Regions from separate parts of the Pseudoalteromonas sp. ND6B genome, predicted to be linked through region 1. Evidence: predicted binding sites of a transcription regulator. Region 1 holds the regulator's gene; each other region holds the start of a gene.
The links. Region 1 encodes sigma-54, which starts transcription at its own class of promoters, with help from an activator protein. Its sites were predicted from a motif close to GTTGGCACGNNNNTNGNNT; they were not measured.

Region 1 (4,303 bases):
CAAGGAACGAGTTCATGAATGTAGCGCGCATTATACTGAGCGTTTTATTCATAAGCTGTATGGTTTGGCTCTGGTATCCTTATTTTACTAAGGTTGATATTACTGCAAGCGAAGAAACACAAGTTATTGCTAAGCCTGATTATACCGCTATTGAGCTAAAACAAACGGCTTATAATGAACAAGGTAAAGTGAGCCATAAGGTAACTGCGGTAAAAATGGAGTTGTATCAACAACTCGGTTTTACCTTTTTTGAAAAGCCTATATTCACTTTATACAACGAGCAGCAAACATGGCGTATTAACGCCGATGAAGCCACCCTATACGACGACCGTCAACTGGTGTTAGAGGGTAATGTAACCGCTCAAAACTTAGTAGATAACGCCATGATCGATACGATCACCGCCCAGACCATCAATGTTGATATAAAACTATTAACCATGCAATCACAGCAGCCTGTCGTTATTACAGGACCTAATTTAAAAATCACAGGTAAAGGCCTTGAGGCCGATTTAAAAACCGAGGTGATTAAACTTATTAACCATACGCGAACCCTATATTATGACCAATAACCTATTTAAAATTCTAATTGTTCCTTCATTACTGATTGCATTTCATAGCCATGCAGAGGAAACCACTGAAGCTCCTGCGGCTAATCAAATCTCAATTAGTGCTGACAGGCAGGAAGGTCAATTAAAAGAAAACGTAGGCATTTTTGAGAAAAATGTTGAAATTATTCATGGTAATCGCCGTATCACAGCTGACCGTTTAGAAGTGCATAAACGCGATGACCTAGGCGATAACAAACAGTTATTAATTGCCACAGGCAGCCCTGCATATTTTGAAGAAACACAAGCCGATGGCACCATAATGAGCGCCAGTGCGAATGAAGTGCGTTACGATGTGTCGCTGCGTTTTTTAACCTTAATCGGCGATGCAAGCATTGCTCAAGCAGGTCAAAAAATAACAGCTAAAAGTATCACTTACGATATCGAGCAGCAGTTAATTAGCGCAGAAAAAGACGAAAACTCAACAGACCGTGTACACACTATTTTAGTGCCTGTTGAAAATAAAAAAGAAGATGATAAAGGCCAACCATGAGCACATTAAAAGCAGAGCTATTAGCTAAAAGCTACAAAGGTCGTGAAGTTGTAAAAAACGTTGGCCTAGAGGTTGAAGCTGGCAGTATTGTGGGGTTACTTGGCCCTAATGGTGCAGGTAAAACCACCACTTTTTATATGATTGTAGGCCTTGTCCCTAGTGATAAAGGCAAAATATCAATTGATGATAAAGATATTACTTTATTACCGATGCACAGCCGAGCGCGTTTAGGGATTGGTTATCTACCGCAAGAGTCGTCTATTTTTAGAAAGCTGACTGTTTATCAAAACTTAATGGCTATCTTAGAAACACGTAAAGAATTAAACAAACAACAACGCGAAGATACCTTAAATAATTTACTTGATGAATTTAGCATTCAGCATATTCGTGACAGCCAAGGTATGGCCTTATCAGGTGGTGAACGTCGCCGCGTTGAAATTGCGCGAGCATTAGCAGCAAACCCTAAATTTATCCTTTTAGACGAACCCTTTGCGGGGGTTGATCCTATCTCAGTATTAGATATTAAAAAGATTATAGAGCATCTTAAAAACCGTGGCATTGGCGTACTTATTACAGACCATAACGTGCGCGAAACACTTGATGTTTGTGAAAAAGCCTACATAGTTTCTCATGGGGAGTTAATTGCATCAGGCACTCCTGAATACGTATTAAACGATAAAACAGTACGCGATGTTTATTTGGGCGAGCAGTTCAAGCTCTAATATGTGTGTTATTCCACTAAGCATCTGCTAAGATTAATCATACTTAGTCTGTTGACCTTTCAAGGTTGAATTTGCAGCAGTCTGTTTGGTATTTAGGCAAGGCAGAGCCTATGTGGTGTGGTATTCCCCATAAATAGGCGATAACGCAGCATCAATGCCAAACAGGCGCTGCCCTTCGGGTTCTGCCTAGGGACGATTTACTCTTTGTTGCCTACATGGATGTAGGTAAGGAGCGTGAGCAGGACGCGGAAGCTTTGCTCGGTTTTGACTTAGCCCACTAGGTTACAAACCTCGCGCCGCAATTAAACCGCCCCTAGTTTGAACAAATTTTAATCCGTAAAGGTCAACAGACCGTAATTTAAAAGGATTGTTAGAGATAAATGAGGCAATCATTACAGCTGCGCATGGGCCAGCAACTTACAATGACTCCACAGTTGCAACAAGCAATTCGCTTATTGCAACTCAGTACATTGGATCTCCAGCAAGAAATTCAAGAAGCGCTCGATAGCAACCCCTTGCTTGAAGTTGAAGAACACGATTACAGCGAAGACACTGCAGGTAAAAACGAACAAAAAGCCGATAACGATGACTTAACGCTAAGTGCCTCAGCTGACGATAAACCTAGCGAGTATGAGCAAGATAGCGGCGAAGCAATGACCAAAGACACCATTAGCGATGATATGGCTATGGATGTTACTTGGGATGAATATATGAGCGCTGCGCCTGCCTCTTCATCGGGCCCAATGCCAGAAGATGAATCTATTTATCAAGGCTCTTCGACTGAAACGCTGCATGAGTATTTAATGTGGCAACTTCAACTGACGCCGTTTAGTCCTACCGATGAAGCGATAGCTATTGCAATTGTAGAAGCTGTGGACGACTCAGGGATTCTAACCCTTAGCTGTGAAGAAATATTAGAAAGCTTTAACCAAGAAAACGACGGCGAAGATGAAGTTGAACTTGACGAAATAGAAGCGGTACTAAAGCGTATTCAACTATTTGATCCAGTGGGAATAGCCGCGCGTAGTTTACAAGAGTGCTTGTGTATTCAGCTAAATCAATTTGATAAAGACACACCTTTTTTAAACGAAACAAAAATGATCTTAACCGATCATATTGATTTACTTGCTGCACGTGACTATCGCACGTTGATGAAAAAAACAAAGCTTAAAGAAGATGAGCTTAAAGAAATCATGACGTTGATTCATACGCTCAGCCCAAAACCGGCAGACACTATTGTTAGAGAAGAGTCTGAATACGTTATTCCTGATGTGTCGGTTAAGAAAGTTAAAGGTCGTTGGGTAGTTGAATTAAACCCAGATAGCATGCCTAAGATCAGAGTAAATAGCCAATATGCAGCTATGTCGCGTACGGTTAAATCAAGTGGTGATAGCCAGTTTATTCGCTCGCACTTACAAGAGGCTAAATGGTTTATAAAAAGCTTAGAAAGTAGAAATGACACGCTACTTAAAGTAACCAACTGTATTGTGCAACAGCAACAGGCCTTTTTTGAACACGGTCCTGAGGCTATGAAGCCTATGGTGCTTAACGATGTGGCTGAAATGGTGGAAATGCATGAGTCGACTATATCGCGTGTTACTACGCAAAAATACATGCATACACCACGTGGCATTTTTGAGCTTAAATATTTCTTTTCAAGCCATGTAAGTACTGAAAATGGTGGCGAATGTTCATCAACAGCAATACGTGCATTAATTAAAAAATTAATCGCTGCAGAAAACTCAGCTAAACCATTGAGTGATAGTAAAATTGCAGATATATTGGCAGAGCAAGGAATTAAAGTAGCGAGGAGAACTATAGCAAAATATCGCGAATCTCTAGCTATTCCCCCGTCTAATCAACGTAAAAGTTTGATTTAAGGCGTACAACAAAGAGGAAAATGTTTATGCAACTGAATTTAACTGGTCGCCATGTAGATATTACCGACTCGCTTAGAGACTACGTAAATAGTAAATTTTCGAAGTTACAGAGGCACACTGATCACATAACGAATGTGCACGTTATTCTCGATGTAGAAAAACTAAACCAAAAAGCTGAAGCAACCGTTCATGTAAGTGGCGCTGAGATTTTTGCCTCTACTGAGCATCAAGATATGTATGCCGCTATAGACTCGCTCATTGACAAGCTAGATCGTCAAGTAATTAAACACAAAGAGAAACTTGCTCGACACTAACACTATGAAACTAAGCTCACTTATCTGTCAGGACTGCAGTAAAGCTGCGGTCCTTTTTAATAGTAAAAAAAGAATTTTAGAATTTATCAGTGAATTGGCTCACAATAAGCTGCCCTATTTAACACAACAAGATATTCTTAATGCATTAACTGCAAGAGAAAAGCTTGGAAGTACAGGCATTGGCCGAGGCATTGCTATTCCACATGGTCGCATGAGTGGAGCTCAAGAGCCCCTTGCTTTGATTTTAGTGAGCGAAACAGCTATTAATTTTGATGCGATTGATAACCGG
Region 2 (4,303 bases), on a different contig from region 1:
GAGCGCACTCCTTCAACCATAGATACATCTTTAATTCGCTCAGCACTGGCAGTAAATTGCCAGCCTAGTAGCACAATAAAACAAAAAACTTTAAAACCATTCATGTCGAATGTCCTCTAAAAGGGAAACAATGAGCTACTAAAGAAACGCGTTAACCAACCCGGGCTTTGCGCCTCTTGAGTTTGACCCTTACCTGAATACTGAATACGAGCATTGGCAATACGATTAGACTCAACGGTATTATCGGCATTGACATCTTGTGGACGTACTAACCCTTCTAGGCGAATAAATTCTTCACCGGTGTTTAACGTTAGCCATTTTTCACCGCGAATCACTAAATTTCCATTTGGTAGTACTCGCATCACGTTAACCGAAATATCGCCAACTAGGCTGTTTGATTGATTTGATTTTGAGTCACCTTTAAATGAGGAGTCACTGCCAATACCAAATTGAATACTATCGCCACCAATATTTACCGGTAAGCCACCTAATCCAATCACAGGGTCGAGGCTAGCATCGGTTTCTTTATCCGTTTCTGTTTTAGCCGCTTTGGTCGCTTGAGTTGACTCTTGTAATTTAACAGTAATAATATCGCCTGTTCTAAGTGCTTTCTTATCGGCGTATAAGTCATTCGATAATTGAGTACTGAATAAAGAGCCAGTTGCTACCACTGGCTCCATATTAGGCTCAGGATACATAGGTGCATAATAGGGATCGTCTTGTACTACTTCATTATTTTGTGTAGATACACAACCGCTTAACAGTAAAGTCCCTACTGCAAATAACATGATATTACGCATACAATCCCCCAAGACTATAATTGTTGATTGATGTAGCTCATCATTTCATCAACCGCTGAAATTACCTTTGAGTTCATTTCGTAAACTCGCTGAGTTTCAATCAAATTAACCAACTCTTCGGTCACATTTACATTTGATGTTTCAAGTGAACCTTGAATAATCGTACCTAAGCCCTCAACCCCCGGGTTACCTTGAACAGGTGCACCACTTACTGCAGTTTCGGTATAAAGGTTTTGCCCTATAGGCTCAAGGCCCGACGGATTGATAAAATCACTAATAGTAATTTGACCAATAACCACGTTTTCGGCTTGACCTTTAATGCGAACTGACACTTCACCATCTTGAGATACGGTGATTGACTGTGCATCATCAGGCACATTCATTTCAGGCTGAACAACGTAACCGGCACCCGAAGTGACAACACGCCCGTCACCGTCGGTGGTAAACTGACCGTTACGCGAATAGGCAATATTGCCATCAGGCTGTAAAACCTCAAAAAATCCAGGACCAGAAATCATCCAATCTAATGAATTTTCAGTGGTGAGCATGTTACCTTGGGAAAAGTTTTTTTGATTCGCTACTACTTTTGTACCCGCACCTAACATTAAGCCTGACGGCATTTCGGTGTCTTGCGATGAGCGACCGCCTGGTTGATTAATATTTTGGTAGAGTAAGTCTTCAAAAATAGCGCGGCTTTTTTTGTAACCCACTGTACTGGCATTCGCTAAGTTATTTGATATAACCGATATATCTGTTTGTTGAGCGTCAAGCCCTGTTTTACTTATCCATAATGCTGGATTCATAATAATATCCTCACGTTATAGTTAAACTATGCGCATTAGCTGGTCTTGACGTTCGTCAATCTCTTCAGCTGTTTTCATCAGTTTTACTTGTAATTCAAATTGGCGTTGGTGACTGATCATATCGACCATTTCATGTACCGGGTTTACATTAGACTTCTCTAACATGCCGCTTAACACTTGTACATTGGCTGATGTTTCAACCGTTTGGCCTGGCTTAGGTCTAAATAAACCATCATTGCCTTTTTCTAGAGTGGTATTGTTTGCTTCAACCACTTTTAATCGGTCAACCTCTTCTAAAAAGTTAGCCGGTGCACCTTGAGGGCGAACTTGAATAGTGCCATCTTTACTAAATTCTATTTTTTCAATGGGTACGGGTAGAATGACAGGTCCACCTTCGCCAATAATTTGACGACCATGACTTGTGGTCAACATACCTTCCGCAGTAATGTTTAACGTACCCACTTTAGTGTAGGCTTCATTACCCGAAGCGTCCTGCACACTGAGCCATGCGTTATCACTCATAGCAATATCAAGGTTGCGGCCTGTTTCAACAATACCGCCCGATGTCATGTTTGCTCCAGGGCGCTCCTGCATTGAAAATACCCGAGTCGACAAACCTTCACCGAAAGCCTGCATTGATCGTGCTTGCGCAAAATCTGATTTAAACCCGGTGGTATTTGCATTTGCCAAATTATTGGCTTTAAGAGCAAGCCCTTGCAGGCTTTGTTTAGCGCCAGATGCCGCTATGTAGACCATTTTATCCATAACATCGACTCATTAATAAAGCTATGCATGAGTAAATGCAATATAAGTGCCAAATTAAATTAAAGGATGAATAAGATTTTTAGAGGGAATAAAAAAGGCTGCATTAAGCAGCCTAAATAAATCAAAATAATGATTATCTGATCTGAAGGATGTTCTGTTGAATAGTTGAATTAACCTCAAGCGCACGAGAGTTTGCTTGGAAGTTACGTTGCGCACTAATCAAATCGACCAGCTCATTGGTTAAGTTAACATTAGATTGCTCAAGGGCTGATGAGTTAATGTTACCTAAAGTGCCTGAGCCTGGCTCACCCGCAATCGGCTCACCTGAGGTTAAACTTTTTTTCCATGAGGTGTCACCCACTTGCTGTAGACCTTGCGAGTTTGAAAAGCGTACCATGGCAACTTGTCCCAAAAATGTTGAATCGCCGTTACTATAAGACGCCACTACTTTGCCGTCGGTGCCAATATCAATACCCGCTAAACGTCCTACTGTCGCACCATCTTGTTCAAGTGCTTTTACTTCAAAGCGACTTGCATATTGTGTTGGTACTTTATTGGCGGTTCCAGCCTGATCTCGCCAATTTATATCTATGTTAGCAGGAAAACTAGCTCCATTTGTTAACATATCAGATAACCCTGGTGTCCCTCCTCCACCGGCTACAATAGATAACGGATTAAATGTGTTACCTACATTAGGTGTTGTTGTGCCATTTACAGTTGTGGTCGAGGGTAAACCGCTCGAATCAAATTTAAACGTACTAATAGGCTCAAACGGAAGAGCTGCTGTTCCATCCTGTTCAACGCCATCACTACCAAAAGATTTGCCATCAAGCGTAGCATGTACATCCCATTGGTTTTCATCACCAGGGACTGATGGATCGTTCTTCACAAAGAAAAACTGAAGCACGTGAGGTTCACCCAAAGAATCATAAACAGTTGTTGATGTTGATGAATTGTATGTTGCGCTTTCAGTAGGATTAAAAGGAAGCGTTGGCGCATCTGCACGGGAGTCTAAATTAAATGAACTGTACACACTAGAGGTAGCACGTGGAGACCCGGACGAGTCTGGTATTTGTAGTGCTGAAGAGGTACTTAAGCTTACGGATGTTGTATCACCAGTTGCTTCGTCAACGGGGAACCCTTGTAAAAAATTACCCTTTGCATCAACAACAAAATTGTCTTTGTTTAATTTAAATGCCCCGGAGCGTGTGTAAGTAAAATCTTGAGCGCCTAAATCTTGACTCATGGCAAAATAACCCTCACCCGTAATCGCTAAATCAAGTGAGTTATTAGTAAACTGCAACGAGCCTTGGTGAAACTGCTGGGCAACCATAGTGGTTTGTACACCATCACCATTTTTCGTTTTACCGGCGCTAAATACTGATGATGCGTATACATCAGCAAATTCAGCGCGAGACTCTTTAAAGCCCGTGGTATTTACGTTGGCAATATTATTGGCGGTAACATCTAAATCTTTTTGTGCGGCAGCAAGGCCTGTTAATGCAATATTGAAGCTCATAATTAACCTCTAACCTAAAAAATATTTAGCCTATTGGCTAAAAAATACATAAAATCTATTACGCGATTTCTGCGACATCAGTCAGCCTAACCGCACCTTCTTTGGTATTAATAATAATGCCGCTTGAGCCATTAATATTAACACTCTCAATATTTTTGAATGAGGCAATTGGTAAGCTAGAGAATTCGCCATCCGTACTGCCTTCAGCTTTAACATTGTATTCACCAGGAGGAAGTCGTTCACCCGCTTCGTTTTTACCATCCCATGCAAAGCGAACCGCACCTGCAGGCTGCGTGCCTAAATCAATAGTTTTAACTAATTGCCCTGATGCATCTTCAATACGAAGCGTTAAATTGTCTACCGGCTTTTCAGCAACAATCGCTCCCTTTACCTCACCCGACTCATTAAGCTCAAGT
Region 3 (4,303 bases), on a different contig from region 1:
GACTTACAATGTGGTGATGCATCGCAACCTCACACTTGGTGGGATGAAGAACAGTTTGATCGTATTTTGTTAGATGTACCCTGCTCTGCAACTGGCGTAATTCGTCGTCACCCAGATATTAAATGGTTACGTCGCGCATCCGACATTAACGATTTATCGACCCTCCAAGGCGATATACTCGACAGCATTTGGCCATTGTTAAAGCCAGGCGGTACATTGGTGTATGCAACCTGTTCGGTGCTTCCACAAGAAAACCAACAACAAGTTGCTAAGTTTTTAGCTAATAATGAAGACGCAGAGCATATTCCTTTGCACAGCGAAGACACTAAAACCACACCAGGCTTGCAGTTATTACCAGGCGAAAGTGACGGTTTTTACTACGCTAAATTAGTTAAAAAAGCCTAGGTAACACATTTAGCTACTTCAATTTAGAGGTAGCTAATACTTTGATGTAATTAGTATTAATAATACGGGTACATAATGAAAATAATCATACTCGGTGCTGGGCAAGTTGGCGGCACACTCGCAGAAAACCTAGTGGGTGAACAAAACGAAATAACCGTAGTTGATATCGACGGTAACCGCTTGCGCGAACTGCAAGATAAATACGATTTACAAGGTGTTGCAGGCCATGGCGCTCACCCCGACGTGTTAAGTCGCGCAGGGGCTGAAGATGCCGATATGATTATCGCGGTGACCAGCTCAGATGAAGTTAACATGGTAGCATGCCAAGTTGCCTACAGTATTTTTAATACACCGACCAAAATAGCCCGTATTCGCTCTGAGCAGTATTTAAAATACCGCGAAAAACTATTCCATAATGATGACTTACCTGTCGATCATTATATTGCCCCAGAAGCACTCGTTACTAAGTATATTCGCCGCCTAATAGACTACCCAGGCGCATTACAGGTGCTACAATTTGCCGATGGCATGCTCTCTTTAGTGGCTGTAAAAGCCTACTATGGCGGCTTATTGGTAGGCTATGCCCTATCTACACTTAAGCAGCATATTCCTAATGTTGAAACTCGGGTAGCCGCTATTTACCGCCAAGGTAAAGCGATAAAACCCTTAGGCACCACCGTAATAGAAGCCGACGATGAAGTATTTTTTATTGCCGCAACCAAACACATTCGTGCGGTAATGAACGAGCTACAAAAGCTGGAACGCTCGTATAAAAAAATCATGATTGCCGGTGGCGGTAATATTGGTGCAGGCCTAGCCCGTTCACTGGAAAGAAACCACAGCGTTAAGTTACTAGAGCGAAGTAAAGAGCGTGCCGAACAGCTTTCTGAAATGCTCGACAACACCGTGGTATTTTGTGGTGATGCATCCGATCAAGAGCTGCTCTCTGAAGAACATATTGAACAGGTCGATGTGTTCATTGCCGTTACCAACGACGATGAAGTAAATATAATGTCGGCTATGCTCGCAAAACGCATGGGGGCACAAAAAACCATGGTACTTATTCAACGAGGCGCTTACGTTGATTTAGTGCAGGGCGGCGAAATTGATATTGCGATTTCACCACAACAAGCAACTATTTCTGCGTTGCTGACTCACGTGCGCCGTGGTGATATTGTAAACGTGTACTCGTTGCGTAAAGGGGCTGCAGAAGCCATAGAAGCGGTTGCCCATGGTGATGAAAATACCTCTAAAGTGGTAGGTCGCGCAATTGCCGATATTAAATTGCCTGCAGGTACCACAATAGGTGCAATTGTGCGAAATGACGATGTACTGATTGCCCATGACGATACAATTATTTTGTCAGGCGATCATGTAATCATGTTCTTAATTGATAAAAAGCACATTAACGTGGTTGAAAAGTTATTCCAAGTTAGCGCTATTTTTCTATAATTAAACTGCTTGAGTTAAGTAATCAACAAACACAAAAAAGCCGCTGACTATTAAGCGGCTTTAGTGGAGTATGATGAGTTAATACTTATTGTACTCTTGCAAACTCTTCTTTAGAAAGTTCACCATTTCCGTCAGTATCTAAGTCATCAAAAATGTTCATTAGTTGTTTATTAGCGGCGGCTTCCTGCTGGCTAATTACACCATCGCCATTACTATCAAAAGAGGCAAAATCTACCGCTGCATAAGCTGCTGATGATGACGCTAATACTAAAATCGCAAGTGTTGTGTTTAATGCTTTCATAATAAGTCTCCTATAAGAGGGAAATCCTTTTCTGAGATCCCTGTGCAATGAAAAAAGTCAAAAATTAAAAGTTTGCAAACTCAGCTTTAGAAAGCTCATCATTACCGTCAGTATCAAGCTCAGTAAATGCGGCTGTTAAATCAGCGTTTACAGCGGCTTCGCTTTGACTAATAGCACCGTTACCATCAGTATCAAGCATGTCAAAGTCGCTTGCTGCAAAAGCAGCTGATGAAGAAGCTAGCGCGATAAGTGCAAATGTTTTATGTAATGTTTTCATAATTTAATCCTTCAAAATGTAATGCAATGGTCTATCAAAAAATTGTGTCTGGCTATCACGGTCCTTGTTATTCTCTTTCATAGGCTTCCTTGCCTATTTAGGTTGTCTTTGGCAACTCAGAATATACTTAGCCTTGCCTTATGCTTTCGAAAATTCTTCTTTTGATAGCTCACCGTTTTGGTCAGTATCAAGCTCTGAGAACATGCTCATTAATTTTGCATCAACCGATGCTTCGCTTTGGCTAATAGCGCCGTTACCGTCGGTATCTAGTGTGTCAAAGTCGCTCGCTGCAAAGGCAGCTGATGAAGAAGCAAGAGCGATAAGTGCAAATGTTTTGTGTAATGTTTTCATAATGAGTATTCCTTAAATCGTTTAAATAATGGGGGAGCTTTTAACTCCCAAAACTTTAATAGCTTAGGGTTATGCTTTAGAGAACTCTTGTTTTGATAACTCACCGTTTTGGTCAGTATCAAGCTCTGAAAACATGCTCATTAATTTTGCATCAACCGATGCTTCGCTTTGACTGATTGCGCCGTTGCCGTCAACGTCTAGCGTGTCAAAGTCGCTTGCTGCAAAAGCGGCTGATGATGAAGCTAATGCGATAAGTGCTAAAGTTTTATTAATGCTTTTCATAATCAATCTTCCTTCAAAGTTTATGTTTTATGCGATTAAGTGTTTTACTTTAAATCACGTTTCGTTCTATACAGCCTGACTATTACAACTTCGATGCCAAAAATATAAAAACCATAATTTTCAATTAATTAACCAGCAACTAGCTGAAAATGGTGCTATTTAACTCGTTATTTTGTTGCTTTTTAGCAACAGTAGATAAGGCAATAAAATTAAAACAATAAAAATCAAAGAGTTGAGTTTAGGTAAAACCCCACACAGTCGGTGAGCAACCGCTAAAAAAGAGGATTAAATAAACAAAAAGGAAGGTGAGTTGAGTTTAATTTTGTTATAAACAAAAAAATTAGAATAAAAAACATATTTAACTAATTGTTTTTAATGAATTTGTAAAATAAATTTGAAATGGCTTTTAAAAATAACAACAACACATGGCTATTTGTTGCAAAAGAGCGAAAATGTTAGAGCTTGTTGATATTTTAGAATTGTAAAATGTTCAGCGTCGAAAGATAACAGGTCTTATACAATTTCAACTTCAAGTGCATTAGGGTCAATGAAGTGATCCCCCATCAGGGCTTTCATTTGCTCTTCACTGGCAAATAATCGAATTCCGCAATATATGCCCTTAGCATGTTTTTTCACACTGCATATTTGCCCTTCGTGCTTTGTATCTTCATCAAACACTACGATGCAACGCATATCTTTAATGTCGTCGATTTCTTGGGTTGTTTTAATATCAAACATAACACCCGTTAACGAAATATCTTTTATAACGCCTTCAAAAGAAGGGCGATCATCCGATAATTTTAACTTGGCTGGAAACAGCGTCGGTATACGCGCTTGCGAGCGCAGTTCAAATAGCTGTACTTGTGAAGGATAGTCGATAAACAATAACTTAGCCGGGTGAGATGCTACAGACATAAGCTGCTGACGAAACGCTAAAACATGCCCACCACTGCCCTCTATAAGCGCTCTTACCACCACCATCACACCATCGCGTAAATAATCACTTGCCATGGGGAGCCGTTTTGCATTGGGGTAATTCAAAATAATAAACTTATTTTCTAATAAGCCTATAAACTCTGTTTTTACGCGTCGGCTACTCGTGGGGGTGAGGATTTCTAAATCAACTATGCCACCCGTGACGATTTGGTTTAACTTTTCCAAATTGGTTTTTCGCATATTTCCTTCCTGATATTTATAACGTTATCCACGCCAAAATGTTGGGGTAAATAGCACAA
Region 4 (4,303 bases), on a different contig from region 1:
TTAAAAAAAGAGCGATAACGCCAATAATAGCGGCAGCTATAATCGAAACTAATTGGGTTTTTCCGCCAGAGTCGTCGTTCACGGCTGTGCGTGAGTCGGCACCACTAACGGCAAAGCCTTGTGATAATGCTGACGCTAAATTAGCGATGCCCAAGGCTCTAAATTCTTTATCGGCATCGATGTCGTAGCCATTCTTTGCTGCAAAGCTTCGCGCCGTTAGCATCATGCTGACAAAGCTAACTATGGCTAAGTTGAGTGCCGGTACAACAAGTTCTCGAATAATACCCACGTCAAATACTGGGGTGTTAAACACAGGCAAACCACCGGTTACTGTGCCTATGGTTTTTATTTCAAACTGCTCTAAATTAAACAACCAAACGAATACCGCACCTAGTGCAATGGCAAACATAGAGGCTGGCCATGTAGGTTTTAAGCGCTTTAACACAAAGTAAACGCCGAGGGTAAATAAAGCCATTAGCAAGGTGGGAATATGAGTTTGCGATAAATACGTAGGGACGCCACCTAAACGCTCAAGCAAGTAGCGCTCATCAAAGGTAAAGCCAAATACTTTAGAAAACTGACCAACAATAATGGTAATAGCCACACCGTTTAATAACCCCATTAAAATTGGTTTAGATAAAAAGTCGGCTAATACACCTAGCTTAAAGCGGCTGGCAATAAAGCACCAAAAACCGGTCATTGCGGTCATGGTGATCACTAATTGCCAATGTTTAAAGCTATCGCCTGCAGCGAGTGGAGTAACAACTGCTGCAATAACCGCACATGTTGCGGCATCAGGGCCAATAATAAGCTGTTTAGAGGTACCAAAAAGTGCATAAAGCATCATAGGTAATACGCAAGAATACAGGCCAACTGCAGCATTAACGCCTGTAAGTTGCGCATAAGCTATAGCAACAGGTAAAGCAACGGCTGCAACCGATAATGCCGCCCTCACATCATCAGCAAACCATTGGCGTTGATAATTAAATAAGGTGTGTAAACCTGGCATAAAGCTATATAGACGCGACAACACTTCAAATTCCCTGCTAATAATTAGGAGTCGATAGTAAGTTCTCTTTAATAATAAGTATAGTAACTAAACGTGTTAGATGCGCTAAATAGGGGGATTTCTAGTGTATTAATAAGAGGAATATAGTTTAAAAACAAAAAAGCCCAGCAAGTTACTGGGCTTTGTAAGTCAAATGACTGCTTTAAAAATTAGCTATTCAATTGACCAGTAGATGATTCTATGTGGGCGCGAACAAACCACTGATATTGCTCAAGCTCTGCAAGTTGCGCAATGATCATATCTTCAGATACCGGATCAAGCTCAGCAAGTGATTCTATGGCTTTACGGTGATCACCGTTAACGCCGTTATATACTTTGTCTAATGCGGCTAAGTGTTCAGTTACTAAGCCTTTACCTATGGCATAATCTTCCCATGTACGACGCTCAACAATCGATTTTGGTGTGCCAACTGGGACGCCGCCTAAAGTGGCAATACGTTCTGCTATGGTGTCGGTCATTTCACGGACGGTTTCTACTTGTGGGTCTAGCATTTCATGTACGCCAATAAAGTTTGGACCTACTACATTCCAATGAATATGTTTTAAAGTTAGCTGTAAATCAATTAGCGCTACCATGCGATTTTCTAGTACAGATATTGCTTTATTTGCTGATTCGTTTTTTACACCGGGAGCGGTAAATTCAGCGACTTTATTTGCATTATTACTGTTACTCATGATTCCTCCTACTATTTCAAAAATAGTGCTCGCTTTACTCTAGTGAGTATTTAAATTGCGATAACGAACACCTCTTGTATTTATAGAAGCAATCGTCATGCCGATAGTGATATGGTTTTAACTAACTGAAAAATAGCAGTTTAATTTTTATTTATAGAACTTGATAAAGCAGTAAGATTAAGTGCATATGAAAAATATGCACTTTTTTGTAAATTCTGCAAAACAGCAGTACTTTAAAGTGTTAGCGAATAGCGTGCCCTTTATAGTGGTTATAATGAAGGTATTATCATTGTTGATTAATGTCCTGTTACATATACTCAACTTAAAGATTCATTAAAGGAGAAGTGTATGTTGAGGTTTTTTTCCATCGAGCAAGGAGTGATCAAAGAGTTAGCGCCTTTACCTGATACCCCTGTTGAAGTATCCATAAAGAATGCACATTGGATTGATACTATTAATCCAACACCGCAGGAGCAAAATGCGCTTGCAAAAACGCTCAATATAACTTTTCCAGATTCGGTCGATGTAGAAGAGATTGAAACGTCGTCTAGGTGCTTTATCGATAATGAAGGTTTACATGTGCATGCATTGTTTATGTCACCTAATGAAGGGCGATTTAATACTGTAACGGTAGCTTGTTTGTTGCAAAACAATTGCTTACTTACTATTCGTGATGAGGAATTGGCTGATTTTAGACTGCTGCGCTTAAGAGCGCGCAAAGGTCAGGTGGCATGCGATACAGCAAAACAATTATTAATCACTTTATTTGATCAAAAAGTTGAAAACCACGCGGATATGCTCGAAGACATGCATCATCAATTAGAGAGGCTCAGTGCTTATGTACTTGAAGAAGATAACTCAGACTTAGAAGAGGCGGTTGGTCGTATAGCTCGCTTAGAAGATGCTAATGGTAAGGTGCGTTTATGTTTAATGGATACGCGACGCAATATTTCGTTTTTAATACGCCGTATAGGCGCGCAAAATGACGAGCGCGAATCTCTTAGAGAAATTGTACTCGATATAGAAACTTTAATGTCGCACTGTACCTTTTTATTCGACAAGGTGAACTTTTTGATGGATTCAACACAAGGCTTTATTAATATTGAACAAAATCAAATTATTAAAACCTTTTCTATTGCCTCAGTAGTTTTCTTACCGCCTACAGTAGTGGCTAGTGTGTATGGTATGAATTTTAATATAATGCCTGAGCTACAATGGGAATGGGGTTATCCATTTGCAATTGGCATTATGTTACTGTCGGGCTTTGCCCCTTATTTATTTTTTAAACAAAAAGGGTGGTTATAATACTTTAATATTGCAAGCTGAGCGCTCAAATCATTACCCGGTATATTGATGTGCTTTTAATACTTCAAGGGGAATAATATCTAGCGCTTTTTGGTTTGTTGCTTCAAGAACAACAGGAGGAGCAACATTTGCAGCAATGGCATGATACCAACGAATCGCACATAAGCACCACTTATCGCCAGCTTTTAAGCCCGCAAAATCATATAAAGGATTAGGGCTAATTAAATCGTTACCTTGCGCCTTAGAAAATTGCAAAAATTCGTCGGTCATAATGGCGCACACACTGTGATTACCAAAGTCTGAATCTGGCACATAGCAAAACCCTTCGCGAGTATAGCCGCCATTGCCACAACATAGTTGTAGGCGAGTTCCTAATACATTTAATTGATTAGCCATATAACAAATTACCTTTTAGTAATAACTGCTGAAAGTAGAGCTGTTTACCATAACAGGCTGTTAGTGGCTTAGCTATATACGAAGAGGCTTCTGGGTAGGCATTTGTTTATAAAAATAGCTGCGCTTTGGGTAAATTCAAAACGCAGGTTTTTTATTGTGCTATTAAGTTAAGATAATAGCGCCGCAGCTAAGCGCACAAAATCAGAAGAGGTTAAAATACCCACCAATTGACCTTGCTCGCTAACCACAGGCATACAGCCATGGCGATTATCTACAAAAAATTTAACGACATCTGATAGCGGCTGCTCTGGCGTTACACTGATAAAATCACTCACCATAATATCTTCTACTTTTGTGAGTTTTTCTTTGCGTTGTAATGCATTAGCACCAAACGTTGCCATGATCCCCATTACTTTGGCGACCATAATTTTTTGCGTAAGCATGCCAACAAATGCGCCATCTTCGTCGATGACGGGAATGTGACGAACATTTTTTTCTTTCATTAAATTATGTGCGTCGTGCAAAGTACTTTTTATATTCACTGAGAATGGGTTAGGTGTCATTAAGTCTGCAACGTTTTGACTCATGTTTATTCCTTTATATTATCTGTGGTGTATCAGCTTATATTAGCGCTATTTTTAAGCTTTGCACCTTATTCAGATCAAGGTTTTTACGGATTTTATAAACTGAGAGAGAAGAGGCAACACTTAATTAAATGCCAAAAAGCATTTAATTAAGTGATAAAACTACAGGTAAATATTATTCATAACCACGTGGTGTTTTTGTTTTAATAACAGCAATGTATCCATGCCAACTAGCGTAACTAAGTAGTGGCATAATAATAATAAATCCGGCGGCA

Region 2: a site for sigma-54 is predicted at 2,404-2,422, ahead of ND6B_RS03040 (flagellar basal body rod protein FlgF). Genes of this name have one in related genera too.
Region 3: a site for sigma-54 is predicted at 3,151-3,169, ahead of ND6B_RS14085 (EF-hand domain-containing protein). Genes of this name have one in related genera too.
Region 4: a site for sigma-54 is predicted at 1,830-1,848, ahead of dps (DNA starvation/stationary phase protection protein Dps). Genes of this name have one in related genera too.

Annotation. Positions count from the first base shown of each region.
Region 1 is NZ_JQFL01000080.1:27,549-31,851, forward strand. Features, by position in the region: gene kdsC (3-deoxy-manno-octulosonate-8-phosphatase KdsC) at 1-18, shown strand, start outside; gene lptC (LPS export ABC transporter periplasmic protein LptC) at 15-569, shown strand; gene lptA (lipopolysaccharide transport periplasmic protein LptA) at 559-1,098, shown strand; gene lptB (LPS export ABC transporter ATP-binding protein) at 1,095-1,820, shown strand; gene ND6B_RS01835 (RNA polymerase factor sigma-54) at 2,201-3,700, shown strand; gene hpf (ribosome hibernation promoting factor) at 3,727-4,014, shown strand; gene ptsN (PTS IIA-like nitrogen regulatory protein PtsN) at 4,019-4,303, shown strand, end outside.
Region 2 is NZ_JQFL01000073.1:7,076-11,378, forward strand. Features, by position in the region: gene ND6B_RS03055 (flagellar basal body P-ring protein FlgI) at 1-104, opposite strand, end outside; gene flgH (flagellar basal body L-ring protein FlgH) at 117-800, opposite strand; gene flgG (flagellar basal-body rod protein FlgG) at 815-1,603, opposite strand; gene ND6B_RS03040 (flagellar basal body rod protein FlgF) at 1,625-2,368, opposite strand; gene flgE (flagellar hook protein FlgE) at 2,502-3,887, opposite strand; gene ND6B_RS03030 (flagellar hook assembly protein FlgD) at 3,946-4,303, opposite strand, start outside.
Region 3 is NZ_JQFL01000015.1:45,252-49,554, reverse strand. Features, by position in the region: gene rsmB (16S rRNA (cytosine(967)-C(5))-methyltransferase RsmB) at 1-405, shown strand, start outside; gene trkA (Trk system potassium transporter TrkA) at 481-1,857, shown strand; gene ND6B_RS14070 (EF-hand domain-containing protein) at 1,943-2,158, opposite strand; gene ND6B_RS14075 (calmodulin) at 2,223-2,435, opposite strand; gene ND6B_RS14080 (EF-hand domain-containing protein) at 2,574-2,786, opposite strand; gene ND6B_RS14085 (EF-hand domain-containing protein) at 2,856-3,068, opposite strand; gene ND6B_RS14090 (flagellar brake domain-containing protein) at 3,582-4,244, opposite strand; gene ND6B_RS14095 (TrkH family potassium uptake protein) at 4,269-4,303, opposite strand, start outside.
Region 4 is NZ_JQFL01000090.1:6,470-10,772, forward strand. Features, by position in the region: gene ND6B_RS00045 (SulP family inorganic anion transporter) at 1-1,033, opposite strand, end outside; gene dps (DNA starvation/stationary phase protection protein Dps) at 1,219-1,743, opposite strand; gene corA (magnesium/cobalt transporter CorA) at 2,092-3,048, shown strand; gene ND6B_RS00030 (DUF2237 family protein) at 3,082-3,444, opposite strand; gene ND6B_RS00025 (CBS domain-containing protein) at 3,612-4,031, opposite strand; gene ND6B_RS00020 (DUF2189 domain-containing protein) at 4,204-4,303, opposite strand, start outside.